2 regions of the Arthrobacter sp. E1SS-5 genome follow, and region 2 is predicted to be linked to the other one. Evidence: riboswitches for the same ligand, from Rfam matches in the RefSeq annotation. Region 2 holds a riboswitch; the other holds the start of a gene.
What was found. Region 2 has a riboswitch for glycine ahead of gcvP (aminomethyl-transferring glycine dehydrogenase). Riboswitches for the same ligand answer to the same signal wherever they lie in the genome.
Positions count from the first base shown of each region.

Region 1: it holds a riboswitch for glycine, as region 2 does, so the genes downstream of both, gcvP (aminomethyl-transferring glycine dehydrogenase) here and gcvP (aminomethyl-transferring glycine dehydrogenase) in region 2, are expected to answer to the same signal.

Region 1 is NZ_CP172703.1:395,985-406,411, forward strand. It holds gene ACIGJD_RS01950 (L-serine ammonia-lyase) at 1-116, opposite strand, end outside; gene glyA (serine hydroxymethyltransferase) at 212-1,522, opposite strand; gene gcvH (glycine cleavage system protein GcvH) at 1,519-1,902, opposite strand; gene gcvT (glycine cleavage system aminomethyltransferase GcvT) at 2,064-3,185, opposite strand; gene gcvP (aminomethyl-transferring glycine dehydrogenase) at 3,197-6,058, opposite strand; glycine riboswitch at 6,218-6,319, opposite strand; glycine riboswitch at 6,611-6,709, shown strand; glycine riboswitch at 6,710-6,804, shown strand; gene cycA (D-serine/D-alanine/glycine transporter) at 6,856-8,385, shown strand; gene ACIGJD_RS01980 (hypothetical protein) at 8,561-9,370, shown strand; gene ACIGJD_RS01985 (LamB/YcsF family protein) at 9,354-10,103, shown strand; gene ACIGJD_RS01990 (DUF445 domain-containing protein) at 10,235-10,427, opposite strand, start outside.
Region 2 is NZ_CP172703.1:786,857-797,283, reverse strand. It holds gene ACIGJD_RS03795 (peptidoglycan bridge formation glycyltransferase FemA/FemB family protein) at 1-929, opposite strand, end outside; gene ACIGJD_RS03790 (lipid II:glycine glycyltransferase FemX) at 1,080-2,213, opposite strand; gene ACIGJD_RS03785 (TspO/MBR family protein) at 2,335-2,880, shown strand; gene ACIGJD_RS03780 (L-serine ammonia-lyase) at 2,891-4,354, opposite strand; gene gcvT (glycine cleavage system aminomethyltransferase GcvT) at 4,775-5,923, opposite strand; gene gcvP (aminomethyl-transferring glycine dehydrogenase) at 5,935-8,799, opposite strand; glycine riboswitch at 8,853-8,960, opposite strand; glycine riboswitch at 8,989-9,086, opposite strand; gene ACIGJD_RS03765 (TetR/AcrR family transcriptional regulator) at 9,180-9,716, opposite strand; gene ACIGJD_RS03760 (MFS transporter) at 9,801-10,427, shown strand, end outside.

The sequences.
Region 1 (10,427 bases), 390 kb from region 2:
ACCCCGGACCCCACCAACTCCTCCGCAAACACAGCAGCAGCCCGCATCGGCCCCACAGTATGAGAAGAAGAAGGACCAATACCGATCGAAAAAAGGTCGAAGACACCAACGGCCATGCGAGAGGCTCCTAGGGGTAGTTGTTGCCGAGATGGCAGTTCACGCAGGTCGAACTACTGCCGTCAACTGCCATCTCGATGTGCCGTGATTGGGTTTAAAGCCCCGGGTAAAGCGGGTGGGCCTTTGCCAATTCCTCGACGCGGTGACGCAGGCTGGAAAGGTCGGCATCGGCGTCGGCAACTAACGCCTCGGCGATGATGTCTGCAACTTGGCGGAACGCGTCCTCGCCGAAGCCACGGGTGGCCAAGGCGGGGGTGCCGATGCGCAGGCCGGAAGTGACCATGGGCGGGCGGGGGTCGAAGGGGACGGCATTGCGGTTGACGGTGATGTCGATTGCCGCCAGCCGGTCTTCGGCCTGTTGCCCGTCGAGCTCGCAGTTGCGCAGGTCCACCAGGACCAGGTGCACGTCCGTGCCGCCGGACACCACGGAGATGCCTTTGGCGGTGACATCGGGCTGGACCAGGCGCTCGGCCAGGATACGGGCACCGGCGAGGACCCGCTCCTGCCGCTCCTTGAACTCCTCGGACGCGGCAATCTTGAAGGCCACGGCCTTGCCGGCGATCACGTGCTCCAGCGGCCCGCCCTGCTGCCCCGGGAACACGGCGGAGTTGATCTTCTTGGCAACGTCGGGGTCGTTGGAGAGGATGATGCCGCCGCGGGGACCAGCAAGGGTCTTGTGCGTGGTGGAGGTGGTGACGTGGGCATGCGGGACCGGTGACGGGTGCAGGCCTGCGGCAACCAGCCCGGCGAAGTGCGCCATGTCCACCATCAGGTAGGCGCCAACGGAGTCGGCGATCCTGCGGAACTCCGCGAAATCCAGCTGCCTTGCGTAGGCTGACCAACCAGCCACGATCAGCTGCGGCTTGTGCTCCTGCGCCAGCCGCTCCACCTCAGCCATGTCGATGGTGTGGGTATCCTCGCGGACCTGGTACGGCACCACGTTGTACAGCTTGCCCGAGAAGTTGATCCGCATGCCGTGGGTCAGGTGTCCGCCGTGGGCCAGGTTCAGGCCCATGATGGTGTCGCCCGGCTTGATCAGCGCGTGCATCACCGAGGCGTTCGCCTGCGCGCCGGAGTGCGGCTGGACGTTGGCGTACTCCGCACCGAAGAGGGCTTTCACACGGTCGATCGCCAACTGCTCGATCACGTCAACATGCTCGCAGCCGCCGTAGTAGCGCTTGCCCGGGTAGCCCTCGGCGTACTTATTGGTCAGCACCGAACCCTGTGCCTGCATCACGGCGGCGGCCGTGTGGTTCTCCGAGGCGATCATTTCCAGTCCGTCGCGCTGGCGGCCCAGTTCGTCGTCGATCTTGGCGGCGATCTCGGGGTCCAGTGCCGACAGGTCGGCGTTCAGGCTGGGGGAGACCACCTGCTCGAAAGCGGTGACTTCCGCGGGGGCGCTCACAGTTCGCCGCCGTTTGCTGCGGCGTATTCCTCGGCCGACATCAGCGGACCTTCCTCGGTGACGGACACCTTGAAAAGCCAGCCGGCGCCGTAGGGGTCGCTGTTGATCAGGGCGGGGTCGGAAACCACGCCGTCGTTGATCTCGGTGACCTCACCGGTGACGGGCGCGTACAGGTCGGACACGGACTTGGTGGATTCCACCTCGCCGCATGTTTCGCCGGCGGTAACCGTAGAACCGACCTCCGGCAGGTCCACATACACGATGTCACCCAGGGCATCGGCGGCCACAGCGGAAATCCCAATCCCCGCCGGCCCGGTCCCGTCAGCAGCAACCCATTCGTGTTCTGCGGAGTACTTCAGTTCAGCTACAACTTTGCTCATAATTTTTCCTATTGTTCGTGTGTGAAAAGTGAGAGAGCGTCCGCACTAAACCCGCCAAAAGTGAGCGGGCGTCGGACAAATACCGGCCAAAAGTGAGCGGGCGTCTACGCGACCGAGCATGCAGAGGAGGGCGGCCCGTTGGGCCAACCAGCCGCGCCGGCCTACTTTTGGCGACGGTAGAACGGCAGGGCTACTACTTCGAAGCGTTCGGGCTTGCCGCGGAGGTCTACGTCCAGGACGGTGCCGGGTTCAGCGAATTCGACGTCGACATAGGCCATGGCGATGGGGTAGCCGAGGGTGGGCGACGGCTGGCCGGAGGTCACCTCGCCTACGAGGGTCCCATCCTTGAGGACAGGGTAGTGGCCGCGGGCGGCGCGGCGTCCGGCACCCTTGAGGCCCACGAGCTTCTGTCCGATGGTGGCTCCGACGCCGGCAGCCTTGATGGCGGCAAGGGCTTCCTTGCCCACGAAGTCGCTTTCCTTGGCCAGGGACACCACGGGGCCCAGCCCGGCGGCGTAGGCGTTCACGTGGCGGGAAAGTTCGTTGCCGTAGAGCGGCATGCCGGCTTCGAGCCGGAGCGAATCACGGGCGGCCAGGCCGGCGGGTACCAGGCCATGGCCTTCACCGGCTTCCAGCAGTGCTTCCCACAGCGCGGGCGCGTCCAGGTTGGGAACGTAAATTTCGAACCCGTCCTCGCCGGTGTATCCCGTCCTGGCGAGCAGCAGCATTTGGCCGCCAATCTTCACCTCGACTGCAGCGTAGTACTTCAGCTCCGTCACCAGCGCGTGCTGTTCCGCGGGAACCAGCGTCAGCAATATGGCTTCCGCCGCGGGTCCCTGGACAGCAATCAGCGAGGTTTCGGCGGACGCATCCTCGACTGTCACATCGAAGTTGGCGGCGCGTTCGGCGAGTGCCCGGGCCACCACTGTGGCGTTGCCCGCATTCGGCACTACGAGGAACTTGTCGTCCGCCCTGCGGTAGGAAATGAGGTCGTCAATGATGCCGCCGTCGGTGTCGCAGATCAGCGAGTACTTGGCTTTTCCGATGGCGACCGCGGACAGCTTGCCGGCAAGGGCGTAGTCCAGGAACGCGGCAGCGTCCGGGCCGGTCACCCAGACCTCGCCCATGTGGGAGAGGTCGAACAGGCCGGCAGTCTTCCGCACGGCGTGGTGTTCGGCGAGCTCGGAGTTGTACTTCAGCGGCATCTGCCAGCCACCGAAGTCCGTGAAGGAGGCCCCGGCTTTCTTGTGCTGCTCGTGAAGAGCGGTGTAGTTCTCAGTCATTGGGTGAGTCCTTAGTTTTCGAAGTCTTCAAGGGGCGGGCAGGAGCAGATCAGGTTGCGGTCGCCGGCGGCGCCGTCGATGCGTCCCACCGGGGGGAAGTACTTGTTTTGCCGCAGCGAGGGCACGGGGAAGGCGGCCTGTTCGCGGGGGTAGGCGCGGTCCCAGTCGGAGCTGACGACGGCGGCAGCGGTGTGGGGTGCGTTGCGCACCGGAGATGCCTCCAGGGAGAAGTCCCCGGCAGCTACCTGCTCAATCTCGGCGTGGATGGTGATCATGGCGTCGATGAAGCGGTCGATCTCGGCGAGGTCCTCGGATTCGGTGGGCTCCACCATCAGGGTCCCGGCGACGGGGAACGCCAGGGTAGGGGCGTGGAAGCCGAAGTCGATCAGCCGCTTGGCCACGTCCTCGGCGGTCACACCGGTCCGGGCGGTGAGTTCACGCAGGTCCAGGATGCACTCGTGCGCCACCAGGCCGCTTTCACCGGTGAAGAGGACCGGGTAGAACTCGTTCAGCCGGGAGGCAACGTAGTTGGCAGCCAGCAGCGCGGACTTGGTGGCCTCGGTCAGGCCCTCCCCGCCCATCAGCTTCACGTACGCCCAGGAGATCGGCAGCACCCCGGCGGAACCGAACCGCGAGGCTGAGATGGCAACGCCGTGCCCCTCCACTGCGCCCCCGGAAGAAGCGTTATTGGCGTCCCCGGGCATGAACGGTGCCAGATGTGCCTTGGCCGCAACGGGGCCGACGCCCGGTCCGCCGCCGCCGTGCGGGATGCAGAAGGTCTTGTGCAGGTTCAGGTGGGACACGTCGCCGCCGAACTTGCCCGGTTGCGCCAGCCCAACGAGTGCGTTCAGGTTGGCCCCGTCCACGTACACCTGACCCCCGGCGGCGTGCACTGCATCGCAGACCTCGCGGACGTCCCCGTCGTAGACACCGTGGGTGGAGGGGTAGGTGATCATGATGCAGGACAGGACGTCCTTGTTCGCTTCGATCTTGGCGTAGAGGTCGTCATGGTCGATGGTGCCATCGGAGGCGGAGGCCACGACAACCACCTTCATCCCGGCGAGAACGGCGGAGGCGGCATTTGTGCCGTGCGCCGACGCCGGAATCAGGCACACGTTGCGCTGCTGCTCACCGCGGGAGTGGTGGTAGCCGCGGATCGCCAGCAGGCCCGCGAGCTCGCCCTGGGATCCGGCGTTGGGCTGGATGGACACCTGGTCATAGCCGGTGATCTCTGCCAGGTCGGTTTCCAGCCCGGCAATGAGTTCGCGCCAGCCCTCGGTCTGGGAGTCCGGCGCGAACGGGTGGATGGAGGCGAACTCCGGCCACGAGATCGCTTCCATTTCAACGGTGGCGTTCAGCTTCATGGTGCAGGAACCCAGCGGGATCATGGTGCGGTCCAGCGCCAGGTCCCGGTCCGAGAGCTTCCGGATGTAGCGCAGCAGCTGCGTCTCGGACCGGTGGGTATTGAAGACCGGGTGCTGCAGGTAGCCGGATGTGCGCAGTACAGTTCCCGGCAGTTCGAAGCCCTTGCCGTCCCCCACCGGGCCGGCACCAAAGGCGACGGCGACGGCGGAAAGCGTTGCCGCCGTCGTCGTCTCATCAATGGAGACGCCCACCGTGTCCTGGTCGATGAAGCGCAGGTTGATACCGCGTGCTTCGGCGGCGTTGATGACCTTGGCGGCCTTACCCGGGACGTGAACGGTGAGGGTGTCGAAGAAGGAGTCGCTGACCAGTTCACGGCCCATGGAAGTGAGGGTGGTGGCCAGGACGCGGGCCTTGTGGTGGACGCCTTCGGCGATGGCCTTCAGACCGTCCGGGCCGTGGTACACGGCGTACATTGAGGCAACGATGGCCAGCAGCGCCTGCGCCGTGCAGATGTTGGAGGTGGCCTTCTCGCGGCGGATGTGCTGCTCGCGGGTCTGCAAAGCCAATCGGTAGGCGGGGACTCCGGCGTCGTCCTTGGACACGCCCACCAGTCGGCCGGGGAGCGAGCGTTCCATCCCCTTGCGGACGGCCATGTAGGCGGCGTGCGGTCCGCCGAAGAACAGCGGCACGCCGAATCGCTGGGTGGAGCCGACGGCAATGTCTGCGCCCTGCTCACCCGGAGGGATGATCAGCGTGAGGGCCAGGAGGTCCGCGGCGACGGTCACGAGCGCACCGCGCTCCTTGGCTGCGCTGATGACCCCGGACTGGTCCCACACCCGGCCGGAAACCCCGGGCTGCTGCAGGACGATGCCGTTAATGGCACCTTCCGGCAGGCCCGTGGAGAGATCAGCCACTTCGACGTCGAAGCCTAGCGCCTCAGCGCGGCCCTTCACGATGGCGATGGTCTGGGGAAGGCAGTCGGCGTCCAGGACGGTCCTGCCGTCCCTGGCGTCTTTGTTCTTATTGGCACGCCGCATCAGGAGCACGGCCTCGGCCACCGCGGTGGCCTCGTCAAGCAGCGAGGCGTTGGCCACGGGGAGTGCCGTGAGGTCCTGGACCATGGTCTGAAAGTTCAGCAGGGCTTCGAGCCGGCCCTGGGAAATTTCGGGCTGGTAGGGCGTGTAGGCCGTGTACCAGGCCGGGGACTCAAGGATGTTGCGGCGAATGACCGGCGGAGTGACGGTGTCGAAGTACCCCTGACCGATCAGCTGGACAGCGGTCTTGTTTTTGCCGGCAATGCGGCGCAGTTCGGCGAGGACTTCCACTTCGCTGAGGGCGTCGGAGAGCTTGAGGGCTGTTTCCTGCCGGATGGAGGCCGGAACGGCAACGTCCACCAGGCCGTCCACGCTGTCGTAGCCCACGGCCTTGAGCATGGTGTCGACGTCGGCCTGGCGGCGCGCGCCGATGTGGCGGTCAACAAACGATGTTGGAAGGGATTGAATCGTCATGAGGAACTCCAGTTCTGGCCGGCCGAAGGTGGCACGGCGTGGGATGGGTTCCTCCCCGCTCTGTATTGGACCTGAGAGATTCCGCGTTGCCTGCTCTTGGCAGGGGCCGCTTGCACCGTCGGTGAACCAGGCAAGAGCCCGGTTGCTTTCCAGAGTCGCCTCGCCATGACGGTACGGGGGCCTGAGAGATTCCTGGGGAGGATTTGCTCCTACGGCGCCTGCCCGGTGTTTTCGCCGGGAGGACTCTCCCGTCACAGCTCGAAAGGCTTATTCAAATGTGGGTGATTCGGCTCACAAGGTATCGGGATAAGCGGCCGGTGGCAAATCGCGGGACTCTGAACGGCCCGAAAGATCCCAAGATGACGGGGCCTTGCTCCGCTTGCGGCAGGCAGGGTTTGACATTGCATCGTGACGGACACCACACTGATCCCCGGGATCGGCGCTGCCGGCGGCTGGCTCAGCGTAACCGGAGCGGCTCAACCGTGCGGCGCCTGTCCCATTGCATGACCGCCGTGGCCCCGACCGGCCGCGACGTCCAACTGAACATGCCTTCGACCTGCGGCGGGAGAGCCCTGCCGGGTAAATTTAGCAGGCGCCGTAGGAGCAAACCCTCCCCAGGAAACTCTCAGGCCCACGTACCGCCGCGGACAGGCAACTCTGGAAAGCAGCCAGGCATGCCCTGGCTCACCGACGGTGCAAGCGGCTTGGGCTGCGGAAACTCTCAGGTTCCCTACAGAGCGGGGAGGAACCAAATCTTTTGCGGTACCCAAAATGCCGCTTTATCGATGGAGTTCCTCATGGCGATTCATCCCCCCACGTCCAACGGCGAACCAGCGCGCAACGGCGCGCGCACGGCGGTCCGCAGCGAGCCTCCCCACCTGGAACGGCAGCTGACCAACCGCCATATCCAGCTCATTGCCATCGGCGGCGCGATCGGCACCGGCCTCTTCATGGGCTCCGGCAAGACCATTTCCGCGGCCGGGCCGTCCGTGATCTTCGTGTACATGATCATCGGATTCATGCTCTTCTTCGTCATGCGCGCCATGGGCGAACTGCTGCTGAGCAACCTCAACTACAAGTCCTTCAGCGACTTCGCCGCGGACCTCCTTGGGCCCTGGGCCGGCTTCTTCACCGGCTGGACATACTGGTTCTGCTGGGTGATCACCGGTATTGCGGACGTTATCGCCATTGCCGGCTACTCCAAGGAACTGTGGCCGGCGCTGCCGCTCTGGATCCCGGGCCTGGCCACCATAGGCATCCTGCTCGTGCTGAACCTCGCCACGGTCAGGGCCTTCGGCGAAACCGAGTTCTGGTTCGCCCTCATCAAGATCGTCGCCATCGCTGCGCTCATCATCGTGGGCCTTTTCATGATCTTCACCGGCTTCCAGTCCGACACGGGCACGGCCAGCTTCACCAACCTGTGGAGCCACGGCGGGTTCTTCCCCAACGAGTTCATGGGCTTCGTTGCCGGATTCCAGATTGCCGTGTTCGCCTTCGTCGGCATTGAACTGGTGGGCACCACCGCCGCCGAGGCCAAGAACCCGGAGAAGACCCTGCCCAAGGCCATCAATGCCATCCCGGTCCGCGTACTCCTGTTCTACGTGGGCGCGCTGGTCATCCTGATGGCCGTCACTCCGTGGACCCAGTTCGCCGCCGGCCACAGCCCCTTCATCGGCATGTTCTCCCTGGCCGGCCTCGGCGCTGCGGCCACCGTGGTCAACCTGGTGGTCCTCACCTCGGCCATGTCCTCCGCCAATTCCGGCATCTACTCCACGTCCCGCATGGTCTTCGGCCTCGCCCAGGAGGGCGACGCGCCGGGCATCTTCAGCCGCCTGTCCACGAGGAAGGTGCCCAGCAACGCACTGTTCCTGTCCTGCGTCCTGCTGCTCTCCGGCGTCGTCCTCATGTACGCCGGCCAGGACGTTGGCAAGGCCTTCGAAATGGTGACCACCGTGTCCGCCGTCTGCTTCATCTTCGTCTGGTCGATCATTCTGGCCAGCTACATCTCGTTCCGTCGCCGCCGCCCCCAGCTGCACGCGGCGTCGAACTTCAAGATGCCCGGCGGCATCCCCGCGGTCTGGGTGGTTTACGCGTTCTTCGCGTTCGTTCTTTGGGCGCTGACCACCCAGCCGGACACCCTCATCGCTTTGTTGGTGACGCCCATCTGGTTCGTCGTCCTTGGCGTGGCCTGGGCCGTCCTGCGGCGCCGGCCTGCACACCTTGCCCGCTTTGAGGTCTTCCGCGCCGAGCTCCGCAATGACGCGGAGGCTAACGGGCGAAGCACCGCCGGGGCGTCCGTAACAGAGGCGGAGCAGGCCAGGAAGTAACGGCCGACGGCGGGTTGCCGGGCAGGTGCGTTGGATCCAATGGTGGGTCCGGCCTGCCAAGGCAGCCCGCCCGCGGGTGCCGGGCGCGGAAGTTAAGCATGCTTAGTGTTTATCCACATAGGATGGAAAGAGCACGGCAGCCTCCCGCTGCAGGTCGATTTGAATGAAGGTGACCATGGCCCGGCGCAGCAATCCCGCACTTCGTATCGCACAGGAAACCGCCCACAGAACCATGTTCGACTCCGACGGCAAGCCCAAGCCCGGCGTCCACAACATGCTCCTGAAAGCGGTTCAGATCCAGCGGCCGTTGGTGGTTGGCTACATCCGGCGGCTCCAAAAGAAGCACCCCCGCGCAACGGCTGCCCAGTTGGCGGACATCGCCGAGCGCGACTACCTGCGTGCTGTCGCCGGTGGCGGCGCCGTGGTGGGCGCTACCGCCGTCGTACCCGGTGTTGGCACTGTGGCGTCGCTGGGACTGTCCGCCGCCGCCACCGTGGGCTTCCTGGAAGCAACGGCGCTGTACGCAACCTCGCTGGCCGAACTTCACGGCATCCGCCTCACCAACCCGGAGAAGGCCGGCACCATGGTCATGGCCATCATGCTCGGCGAGGAGGGTACGGCACTGCTGGGAACGCTGAGTGGCCAGGCCTCCGGCAGCGGCACCAGTGCCGCCAATAATTGGGGCAATGTCCTCTCCAAGTCGATGGTGGGGCCGGGCTTCGGCAGCGTACGGAAGCGTATCCAGCACGCCTTCCTCAAGAACCTGCTCAAGCGGCAGGGTACTGCCCTGTTCGGCAGGGCGCTCCCGTTTGGCATAGGGGCCGTTGTGGGTGGAGCCGGTAACCTCGTGATGGGCCGTGCGGTGGCCAAGAATGCCCGTGAGGCGTTCGGGCCGATGCCGGACACCATCCCCGGGGAGCTGACCGCAGCTCCCGGGCCGGACCACCTGACCCTGGAAGGCAACATACTTGGATCTCAACGCTGACGTAGGCCAATCATTCGGCTCCTGGACGGCAGGAGGCGACCCGGCCATGTTCCAGCTGATCACCAGTGCCAACGTGGCCTGCGGCCTGCACGCGGGCGACCCCGTCACCATGCTGGACAGCTGCCGCGCAGCGTACGAGCTCGATGTCACCGTCGGGGCGCACCTCGGCTACCGTGACCTGGCGGGCTATGGGCAGCGCGCGCTGGGCATGGGTTTCGACGAGCTGTTCGGCGACGTGCTGTACCAGTTGGGGGCGCTCGACGGCGTCGCGCATGCCGTGGGTGCCTCGGTGGACTATGTGAAAGCACACGGAGCGCTGTACGACGCACTGATTTCCGACGCCGAGCAGGCGTCCGCCGTGATTGCGGCTGTGAATGCCTATGACCCAGGGCTTCCCATCCTGGGTTTCCCGGGCTCCGAGCTGCTGAAGCAGGCCAAGGAAGCCGGGCACCCGGTCTTCATTGAGGCTTTCGCCGACCGCGCCTATCTTGCCGACGGCGGCCTGGTGCCGCTCTCCGAGGAGGACGCGTTCCTGCAGGATGTTGACGTGGTGGTTGAGCGCGCCGTCCGTCTTGCAACGCAAGGGGAAGTGGTGGCCGTGGACGGGACAGTGGTCAAGATCCGCCCGGACTCCTTGCGACTGCAGGGCGGCAGCCCGGGTGCCTTGGAGATAGCCGCCCGTGTTCGGGCGGGTCTTGAGGCTGCAGGCGTGGAACTGGAGGCCTTCGCCTAGAGCGCGCGGTGCTGGACTGGCCGTGCCGCCCGCCGCCGTCGTACGTTTTCGCCGCGCACTTTCCTTGCCGCACCCGAAATAACCAGCGCGGAAAGGAATATGCGCAGCGCCAGGGGTTAGCCGCCTCGAAATCACCCAAAGATCAGCTGCGCCACCGTGAAAATCGCCAGGCCGGCCAGGGACCCCACCACTGTGCCGTTGATGCGGATAAACTGCAGATCCTTGCCCACCTGGAGTTCGATCTTCTGCGAGGTCTCTTCGGCGTCCCAGCGGGCCACGGTGTCTGTGATGACGCCGGCGATGTCGGAACGGTAGGTCCGGACC
Region 2 (10,427 bases):
AACCGCTCGATGTCCTTCAGGCTCCGCTCGTAGCTGTCCACCAGGTCCTGGACCACTTTGAGCCGGTTGGCTTTTTTCTTGCTGCCGGTTTCCTCCACCTCGCGGCGGAGGTCCGCTGCGGTGGCCGATTCCTCGGCCAGGCGTTCGGTGATGGATTTGCGGTACGCCGGGATGTCGATCTTGGCCATCATCAGCTTGGTGAACTCGGGTGACGTGGTGCGGAGCAAGTGCTCGTAGTAGGCGCGTTCGCGGTAGACAAAGCCCTTTTCGTCACCGGCGCGGCTCAGGGCGCCGTAGAAGTCGTCCAGGGTTTCCAGCGTGGCCTGCTCCAGGAAGACGCCGTTCTTTTCGGCTTTCCGGATGGCCTTCCGGGTCCGATAGCTGGTGCCCATGATCAGTTCCTCGGCGTCCTGGATGCCCACGAGGTTCTTGATGAACATCCAGTTGACGTTGACGAAGTTCATGTCCAGGCCCTGGTGCTGGAACCCAATCCGCTCCAGCTCGGCCACCAGCGGGCGGTTGTCCTCAATGTCCGGGTGCTCGGCGCCGTCGGCGTCCCGGGCGATGTACCTGATGTTGGGCGAGATCCGCAGTTCGGCAGCTTTGCGCCCTGCCGCGTGCTTGCGGAGAAGTTCGACGACGGCACCCACCAGGTCCCGGTCCGTGTAGTCCATGAGCGGGCCCTTTGCGCATTCGCAGACGGTGTAGCCCAGGCGGGTGGTGGAGTAGTTCAACTTTCCGGCGGCGACGAGTTCACCGTCGCGGCGGACCCCGAAGAGCTCCACCTGCTGGCCGCGGGCACGCTGGAAGCGGGCAAAGTCGATGGACTGCAGGAAGCTGTTCTGCGGATGCTTCAGGGCGAAGGCCTCGAAGTCGGCGTCGCTGAGGTTGGCGTATTCAAGCCCGGTAGCGGCGGAAACTGTATTCAAGGGGTGACCTTCTTCTCGACTCTTCGCGGCCTTTGTGGGCACGCACTGTATGGAGGGTTTTAGGCGGAGGATGTTCAGGCGGACGTGTTCGCGGCAGGGCCGTCTTTCCCGGCAGTGCTGCGCTGGATTTACAGCCCTGACGGCCGCAGCTCAGTAGAACTGTTGGCCGGTGCGTGCGGTTTCGATCCGGCGGAACACCTTTTCCCCACCGCTGACCCAGAGCCGGTGCCGGAGCGGGGACAGCACATAGTCATGGCAGCCTACAAAGTCGGTGACCGTCTTGGTGAAACTGGTCTTGAACATCCCCATGCCGTAGAGGTTGTGGGTCTTGTCCTTGATGCGTGCTGCCGGCGGAGTCCCGCAAAAGTCGTATTCCGTGCAGCCGAGTTCCTGCATCCGCTTAATGGCAGTCCACTGCACCAGGTGCGAATCCCCGTACTGCTTACGGTTCTGGGTGGAACCACCGTCCTTGTACGTGGCCTTGGCACCGTAGTTGATGACGAAGGCGCCGACGCTGGGCTTCCCGTCCTCATACGTGAAGAAGAAGTTGCCCTGGCCGCGGTTGCAGAACTCGTCCCAGAACTGTGCGTAGTAGTCATAGCTGCGGAGGGGCATGGAGCCCTTGGCGTTGACGGTGTTGGCCATCAGGTCATACAGCGCCCGGTAGGTTTCGGGTCCCTGCTCCTGTCGGACCACCTGGCAGCCCTCCTTCTCAGCGCGCCGGACTGCATTCCTGGCGCGGGAGGAGATGGCTTTGAACACTTCCTCCCCGGTGCCGGAGATGTCCAGCAGGGCGGTGGAGTCGTTGGACTGGATGTTGGGGGCCTTGACCAGCTTAGCCGCCTGCAGCTCCCGCTGCGCGTCCCCGGAATCGATGATGTCTGGCTCCACCTTGATGGTGAAGACGTTCAGTTTGCTGCTGCGGACGAAGGCCGCGCACGCTTCGAGGGCGGGCCACAGGTCCGCCGCGTCGGCCAGGTCAGGACCCTTGATGAGGTACCAAAGCCGTCCCAGGACAGGGAAGCGCTTTTCCAGCACCAGGTTGTAGCTGGGGTTTCCGCCGCCTTCCAATACCAGGAACCGGACTTTCCAGCCACTGCCGTTCTTGACTGATGCATAGGCGGCCGACTGCAGCATGTTGCCGCCGTTCGGGTTGGCCGTGACGTGCTTGTCCCAGTTCTCAATTTCCTCGGCTGTGGCAAAACGTGCGGTGAATTCTCGCAAGGGGGCCGTGTCCAATCGGGTTTGTGCGCGGTTTCGGTACTTCTGGATGCGTGCGGACATGCAGCCTCAAGTCTAAAGCCTGATGCGCTCCCGGCCTTTCCCCGACCCGGCCGGCATGGCCCGTTTCACGCTGCCTGACGCCGTCTTGACGGGGCTTGGGGCGTTCAACAAGGGTGGGGGTATGAGGCCGGATGGGGAAGAAACAGCCGCTCCTGCGGGCACCGGCAGGCAGCAGTACAGCGCCGGGGTTCAGGCCGCTGCGCTTATCGGGTTCCTGGTGGCGTCCCTGGTGGTGGCGGCGTTGGGCGGGCTGGCGTCGGCGGCCAATGTCACCGGCTGGTATGCCACGGCGGACAAGGCTCCTTGGTCCCCGCCCAACGGCGTGTTCGGTCCGGTCTGGAGTGTCCTCTACACGGCGATGGCTGTGGCTGCGTGGCTGGTTTGGCGGAAACGGACCAGCCGGACCCGGCCGGCCATGGCGGTCTATGCCCTCCAGTTGGTCCTGAACCTCGCCTGGACCCCTGCATTTTTTGCCCTGTACCCCGCCCTCGGCACGGCAGCCCTGTGGCTGGGGCTGGCGATCATCCTTGCCCTGATCACCGCCGTCACCGTCACGGTTTTGTATTTCGGTCCCATCAGCCGGACCGCCGGGCTGCTCCTGCTCCCCTACATCTCATGGCTGGTGTTCGCCGCCAGCCTGAACTGGTGGGCGGCAGCGCACAACTAGGAGCTGGCCGTCAGCATTCGACGACGTTGACGGCGAGGCCGCCCATGGCGGTTTCTTTGTATTTGTCGCTCATGTCTTTGCCGGTTTCGCGCATGGTGATGATGACTTCGTCGAGGGAGACCCGGTGGGTGCCGTCGCCCCAGAGCGCCATTTTCGCGGCGTTGATCGCCTTCGCGGCGGCGATCGCGTTCCGTTCAATGCAGGGGACCTGGACCAGGCCGCCGATCGGGTCGCAGGTCAGGCCCAGGTTGTGTTCCATCGCGATCTCGGCCGCGTTTTCCACCTGGGCCGGGGTGCCGCCCATGACCTCGGCCAGGCCGGCGGCGGCCATCGACGACGCGGACCCCACCTCGCCCTGGCAGCCCACCTCGGCCCCGGAGATCGAGGCCTGTTCCTTGTACAGCACCCCGACCGCGCCGGCGGCGAGCAGGAACCGCACCACCACACCGTCCCGGTCAGCCTGGGTGGCCTGGTCCATGCCGGGGGCAAAGTGCAGCGCGTAGTACAGCACCGCGGGGATGATCCCGGCCGCCCCGTTCGTCGGGGCAGTGACCACCCGGCCGCCGGAAGCGTTCTCCTCGTTCACCGCCAACGCCACCAAGTTAACCCACTCCTGCCAATACCGGGGATCGTGGAACTCCCAGCCCGTGAAATCCAGATCCTGGCTGTCCTCACCCGGGCGTGCGCATTCCTTCCGCAGCCGTTCGTACCAGTCCGGGGCGCGGCGGCGGACCCTCAACCCGCCCGGCAGCACCCCTTCCCGCTTCAACGAGGTGGCCACACAGTTTTCCATCACGGACCAGATGTGCAACAGGCCCTCCCGGATCTCCCCCTCATCCCGGGAGGCCTTCTCGTTCAGGAGCATCACGTCCGCGATGCCCAGCCCGGTCACCGCGCAGTGCTCCAGCAACTCAGCAGCGGTCCGGAACGGCAACGGCAACTCGTCCTTGGACGCGTCCAGTTCCTGCTGCGCGGCGTCCTGCTCACCCTCCCGGACGATGAACCCGCCACCGACCGAGAAGAACGTCGCCGCATGCAGCACCTCCCCCTCGGCGCCGGAGACGGTGAACGTCATCCCGTTCGTGTGCCGGGGCAGCACCGTCAACGGCCGCAGCACCATATCCTCCACCCCATACGGCAACGGCACACCACCACCGGAACCCTCCACCACGGCAGCCAGGTGCAGGGTCCCCGTCTCCGCGATCGAAGCCAGCCGCTCCTCCACCTCCGCCGGCAGGATCAACTCCGGATGAAACCCCTCCAACCCCAACAAGATCGCGGTCATCGTCCCATGCCCATGCCCCGTCGCCGCCAGAGACCCATACAAATCCACCCGCAACGAGCTGACCCGGGACAGCACCCCGGCCCCCACCAACTCCTCCGCAAACACAGCAGCAGCCCGCATCGGCCCCACAGTATGCGAAGACGACGGGCCAATACCGATGGAAAAAAGGTCGAATACGCCAACAGCCATGACGGGTTTTCCTAACTAGAACTGCGTTCTTGGAACTCTGGGTGGTTGGGTGGAGCGGGCAGGACATCCTCTGCGTGCTCGGTCGCGTAGACGCCCGCTAAGCGGACGTGACGCTCCCTTAGACGCACGCTGCCGGATGCCCCGCCCACTCCGAGGACACGGCACCAGAGCGCCGGGGCAGGAAGGCAACGAGCGGGCCGACAACGCTCATGAGTGCCGGGGAAAGAGAAACATGCACGTAGTCCTCACCCACTCGCGTCCTGTAAGACCTGACACTGTCCTCGCACAACCGCAACTTCCGCACGAGGGCCGGCGGAGCCGGACTTTTCGAAAGCGTGCGTCAAAGCGAGGAACGAGCAGCACGCGTGAAAATGTCCGGTCCGCCGGTCCCGGTGGTGACCACGGCCGAGCACCAAGGGACTACTTTTGACGGCGGTAGAACGGGAGGTCGACGACTTCGAAAGGCTCTGCCTTGCCGCGGAGATCGATCTCCAGGGCGGTGCCGGGTGCCGAATGTTCGACGTCGACGTAGGCCATCGCGATGGGGTAGCCGAGGGTGGGCGAGGGCTGGCCCGAGGTGACTTCGCCGACCGTGACACCGTCCTTCAGGACGGGGTAGTGCGCGCGGCCGGCGCGGCGGCCCTGGCCTTTGAGCCCTACGAGGCGGCGGCCGGAGGTGCTGCCGGCGCCGGCCTCCTTTTTGGCTGCCAGGGCGGCTTTACCCACGAAGCCGCCTTCCTTGGAGAGTGCGACGACTGCTCCCAGCCCGGCGGCGAACGGGTCGCCCTGCAGCGACAGTTCGTTGCCGTACAGGGGCATCCCCGCTTCGAGGCGGAGGGAGTCGCGGGACGCCAGGCCGGCCGGAACCAGTTCCCCGTCGTCGGCGATAGCGATCAGTGCCTGCCACAGCGCGGCGGCATCGTGATTGTCCACGAAGATCTCGAACCCGTCCTCGCCGGTGTATCCGGTACGGGCGAGCAGGAGTTCCTTGCCCGCACCGCCCACCAGGAAGGGAACCTCGACGGCGGCGTAGTACTTCAGTTCGCTCACCAGGGAGTGCTGGGCGGCCGGAACCAGACGCAGCAGGAGTTCCTGGGCCTTGGGCCCCTGCACCGCGACCAGGGAGGTGCGGGCCGAGGCATCATCCACCACCGCGTCGAACCCCGCAGCACGCTCCTGCAGTGCTGCAGCCACCACGGCGGCATTGCCGGCATTGGGCACCACCAGGAAGACGTCGGTGCCGTCCTGCGCGGCGGGACGCCGGTAGGTGATGAGGTCGTCGATGATCCCGCCGTCCTCATTGCAGATCAGGGAGTACTTGGCTTTGCCCACGGCCATGGCGGAGATCTTCCCCACCAGGGCGTAGTCCAGGAAGGCAGCAGCGTCCGGGCCGGTCACCCAGACCTCGCCCATGTGGGAGAGGTCGAACAGGCCGGCGGCCTTGCGGACCGCGTGGTGTTCGGCGAGCTCGGAGCTGTACTTCAGCGGCATCTGCCAGCCGCCAAAGTCGGTGAAGGACGCGCCCAGCTTCTTGTGCTCGTCGTACAACGCTGTGTATTTCTCGGTCATGGCGGCAGGCCTCAGTTCTCGAACTCGGAGAGCGGGGGGCAGGAGCAGATCAGGTTCCGGTCCCCTGCCGCGCCGTCGATGCGGCCTACCGGCGGGAAGTACTTGTCCTGCTTGTGGTGGGCCGGGAACGCGGCCTGCTCCCGCGGGTAGGCGCGGTCCCAGTCGGAGCTGACGACGGCGGCGGCCGTGTGGGGTGCGCGGCGCAGGGGTGAGTGGGCCACGGCAAAGTCGCCGTTGGCCACCTGGTCGATTTCCTTGCGGATGGTGATCATGGCCTCAACGAAGCGGTCAATCTCGGCGAGGTCCTCGGACTCGGTGGGCTCCACCATCAGGGTCCCGGCGACCGGGAACGCCAGGGTGGGGGCGTGGAAGCCGAAGTCGATCAGCCGCTTGGCCACATCTTCGGCGGTCACACCGGTCCGGGCGGTGAGTTCACGCAGGTCCAGGATGCACTCGTGCGCCACCAGGCCGCCTTCACCGGTGTAAAGGACCGGGAAGTGCTCGTTCAGCCGGGAGGCAACGTAGTTGGCAGCCAGCAGCGCGGACTTGGTGGCCTCGGTCAGGCCCTCCCCGCCCATCAGCTTCACGTACGCCCAGGAGATGGGCAGCACCCCGGCCGAACCAAACCGGGAGGCGGAAATCGGCACGTCGGTGGCGCCGGATCCGGCCTTCCAAGTCGTTGCATCGCCAGGCATGAACGGTGCCAGATGTGCCTTGGCCGCAACGGGGCCGACGCCCGGTCCGCCGCCGCCGTGCGGGATGCAGAAGGTCTTGTGCAGGTTCAGGTGGGACACGTCGCCGCCGAACTTGCCCGGTTGCGCCAGCCCCACCAGCGCGTTCAGGTTGGCCCCGTCGATGTAGACCTGGCCGCCGGCGGCGTGCACGGCGTCGCAGACCTCACGGACGTCGCCGTCGTAGACACCGTGGGTGGAGGGGTAGGTGATCATGATGCAGGACAGGAGGTCCTTGTTGGCCTCGATCTTGGCCGTCAGGTCGTCATGGTCGATGGTGCCGTCAGATGCGGTGGCAACGACGACGACCTTCATGCCGGCGAGAACGGCGGAGGCGGCGTTGGTGCCGTGCGCCGAGGCCGGGATCAGGCAGACGTTGCGCTGCTGGTCACCGCGGGAGTGGTGGTAGCCGCGGATCGCCAGCAGGCCCGCCAGCTCGCCCTGGGATCCGGCGTTGGGCTGGATGGACACCTGGTCATAGCCGGTGATGGCGGTGAGGTCCGCTTCCAGATCGGCGATCAGTTCACGCCAGCCTTCCGTCTGGGAGTCCGGCGCGAACGGGTGGATGGAGGCGAACTCCGGCCAGGAAATGGCTTCCATCTCGGCCGTGGCGTTCAGCTTCATGGTGCAGGAACCCAGCGGGATCATGGTGCGGTCCAGCGCCAGGTCACGGTCGGAGAGCTTGCGGATGTAGCGCAAAAGCTGCGTTTCGGAGCGGTGGGTGTTGAAGACCGGGTGCTGCAGGTAGTCGGTGGAGCGTTCGACGGCGGCCTCCAACCCGAAGTCGGCGCCGCCGGCAACGGCATCCCCTGCCACGGAGGCGCCAAAGATGTCGGCAACCTGGGCGACGATGGCCGCCGTCGTGGTTTCATCCAGGGAGATGCCCACAGTGTCGGCGTCGACGTTGCGCAGGTTGATGCCCCGCGCTTCAGCGTCGGCGACGATGCCCGCGGCGCGGCCCGGAACCCGGACCGTCAGGGTGTCAAAGAAGCTCTTGTGCTGGACCTCGATGCCGGCAGCCGCAAGCGAGGCTGCAAGGCTGCGGGCGTGGCCGTGCGTGGTTTCCGCGATCGCCTTCAGCCCATCCGGGCCGTGGTACACGGCGTACATTGAGGCAACGATGGCCAGCAGCGCCTGCGCCGTGCAGATGTTGGACGTGGCCTTCTCGCGGCGGATGTGCTGCTCGCGGGTCTGCAGCGCCAGGCGGTAGGCGGGGACTCCCGCGTCGTCCTTGGACACGCCAACCAGGCGGCCGGGCAGCGAGCGCTCCAGGCCCTTGCGGACGGCCATGTAGGCGGCGTGCGGTCCGCCGAAGAACAGCGGGACACCGAAGCGCTGGGCAGAGCCCACGGCAATGTCGGCGCCCTGTTCGCCCGGAGGAGTGATCAGGGTCAGGGCCAGCAGGTCTGCGGCGATGGTCACGAGCGCACCGCGCTCCTTGGCGGCGCTGATGACGCCGGACTGGTCCCATACCCGGCCGGAGGCGCCGGGCTGCTGCAGCACGATGCCGTTGATGTCGCCCTCCGGCAGGCCCTGGGAAAGGTCCGCCACTTCAACGTCGAAGCCAAGTGCCTCGGCGCGGCCCCTGACGATGGCCATGGTCTGCGGCAGGACGTCGATGTCCAGCACGGTCTTGCCATCCGCAGCGGGCTTGGCCTTATTGGCACGGCGCATCAGCAGGACGGCCTCGGCGACGGCGGTTGCTTCATCCAGCAGCGAGGCGTTGGCGATGGGCAGGCCAACCAGATCCTGCACCATGGTCTGGAAGTTCAACAGGGCCTCGAGCCGGCCCTGGGAAATCTCCGGCTGGTATGGGGTGTAGGCGGTGTACCAGGCCGGGGATTCAAGGATGTTTCGGCGGATCACCGGCGGAGTGACGGTGTCGAAGTACCCCTGGCCGATCAGCTGGACGGCGGTCTTGTTCTTCCCGGCAAGCTTGCGCAGCTCCGTGAGGACCTCAACCTCGCTGAGGGCGTCCTGGAGCCGCAGGGCGGTTTCCTGGCGGATGACCTTGGGCACGGCCGTGTCCACCAGGGAATCGAGGGTGTCGTAGCCCACGGCTTTGAGCATGGTGTCGACGTCGGCCTGGCGGCGCGCACCGATATGGCGGTCTACGAAGGTGGTGGAGGCTGGTGTAACCGGCACGAAGGAACTCCATTTACTCAGGCGGCGCAGGGTACGCCACAGCTATTTGGGTTCCTCCCCGCTCTGTATTGGACCTGAGAGTTTCCGCGGTGCCTGCCTGGCAGGACCCGCTTGCACCGTCGGTGAGCACAGCAGTTCTTCCGCTCCCCAAAGGAGGAAGGGCAACTGCCTGCTGCTTTCCAGAGGCGCCTCGCCGCGGCGGTACAGGGGCCTGCGAGATTCCTGGGGAGGATTTGCTCCTACGGCGCCTGCCTGTACTTTCGGCAGAACTCTCCCGCCGCAGATCAAAGGCTATTCACTTGTTGGATCATGACGGCCGGTTGCGGCCCTCACAACTCTCCATTGTCCTACGCCCCGCCCCTCCCGGCAAATGGCAGATCCTACCGGCGGAGCCGCTCCAAGGCAGCGAGGAGTTCCTCCACGTCAGCGGCCGCTCCCCCCGCCGGCGCGGGCGCCACCGACAGCATGGCGTTGAAGTAGAGGCCGTCACCCATATAGAGGACCGCCTTCGCCAACTCCGGACCAACATCCGCGGCAATCTCGTCCAGCCAGCGCTGCTGCATGGCCGCGAACCGGCGCCGCGTCTCCTCATGCGCCACCTCGGCAAGCCTGGTGGCGGCAACAATGGCCCGGTCCAGCGGAGTGTCAGCCCACACCGAAGAACGGATGAAGTAGGCGGCGGCGCCTTCGACGGCCGAGGCCATGGCATCGGCGTCCTCCCGGGCCAGGCCCTCCAGCCGGTCCAGCAGCACGGCAATGAGCGCTTCCTTGTTGGGAAAGTGGTAGAGCAGGCCGCCCTTGGACACGCCTGCCTTCCGGGCGACGGCGTCAAGGGTGGCGGCGCGCTCCCCCACCTCGATCAACAGTGATTCGAAGGCATCAAGGACCGCGTCGCGGGCTACGGGCTTTCGGGGCATGCCTTCCATCATGCCCTCCCCAAGGCGGTATGACGGAACCGGAGGAAGTTCATAACTATACCGTCCGGACGGTATAGTTATTTTATGATGACTTCCACCAGCCCCGCGCCCGCACGCCCGGATGAGAACGCCCCAGGGCGGCCGTGGCGGGATTGGCTGGCGTTGGGGCTGCTGATGTTTCCCGTACTCCTGGTGGCCGTGGACAACACAGCCCTGACGTTCGCCTTGCCCGTCATTGCCCGCGCGCTGGAACCAACAGGCGTGCAGCTGCTGTGGATCATCGACGCCTATCCCCTGGTGCTGGCCGGCCTGCTGGTATCCATGGGAAGCCTTGGCGACCGTATTGGCCGGCGGCGGCTCCTGGTCATCGGCAGCATCGGCTTCGCCGCGCTCTCAGCCGCCACGGCCTTCGCCCCCACGCCGCAGTGGCTGATCGCCGGCCGCGCAGCCCTGGGCTTCTTCGGGGCCATGCTGATGCCGTCCACACTGTCGCTGATCCGCAACATCTTTCCCGAGCCCAACCGCCGGCGGCTGGCAGTCGCGATCTGGGCTGCGGGATTCTCGGGCGGCGCGGCCCTGGGGCCCATTGTCGGCGGCTGGCTGGTGGAGCACTTCTGGTGGGGCGCGGTCTTCCTGGTAGCGGCACCCCTCATGGTTCCGCTGCTGGCTTTAGGGCCGGTCCTGATCCCGGAGTCGAAGGATCCCGCACCG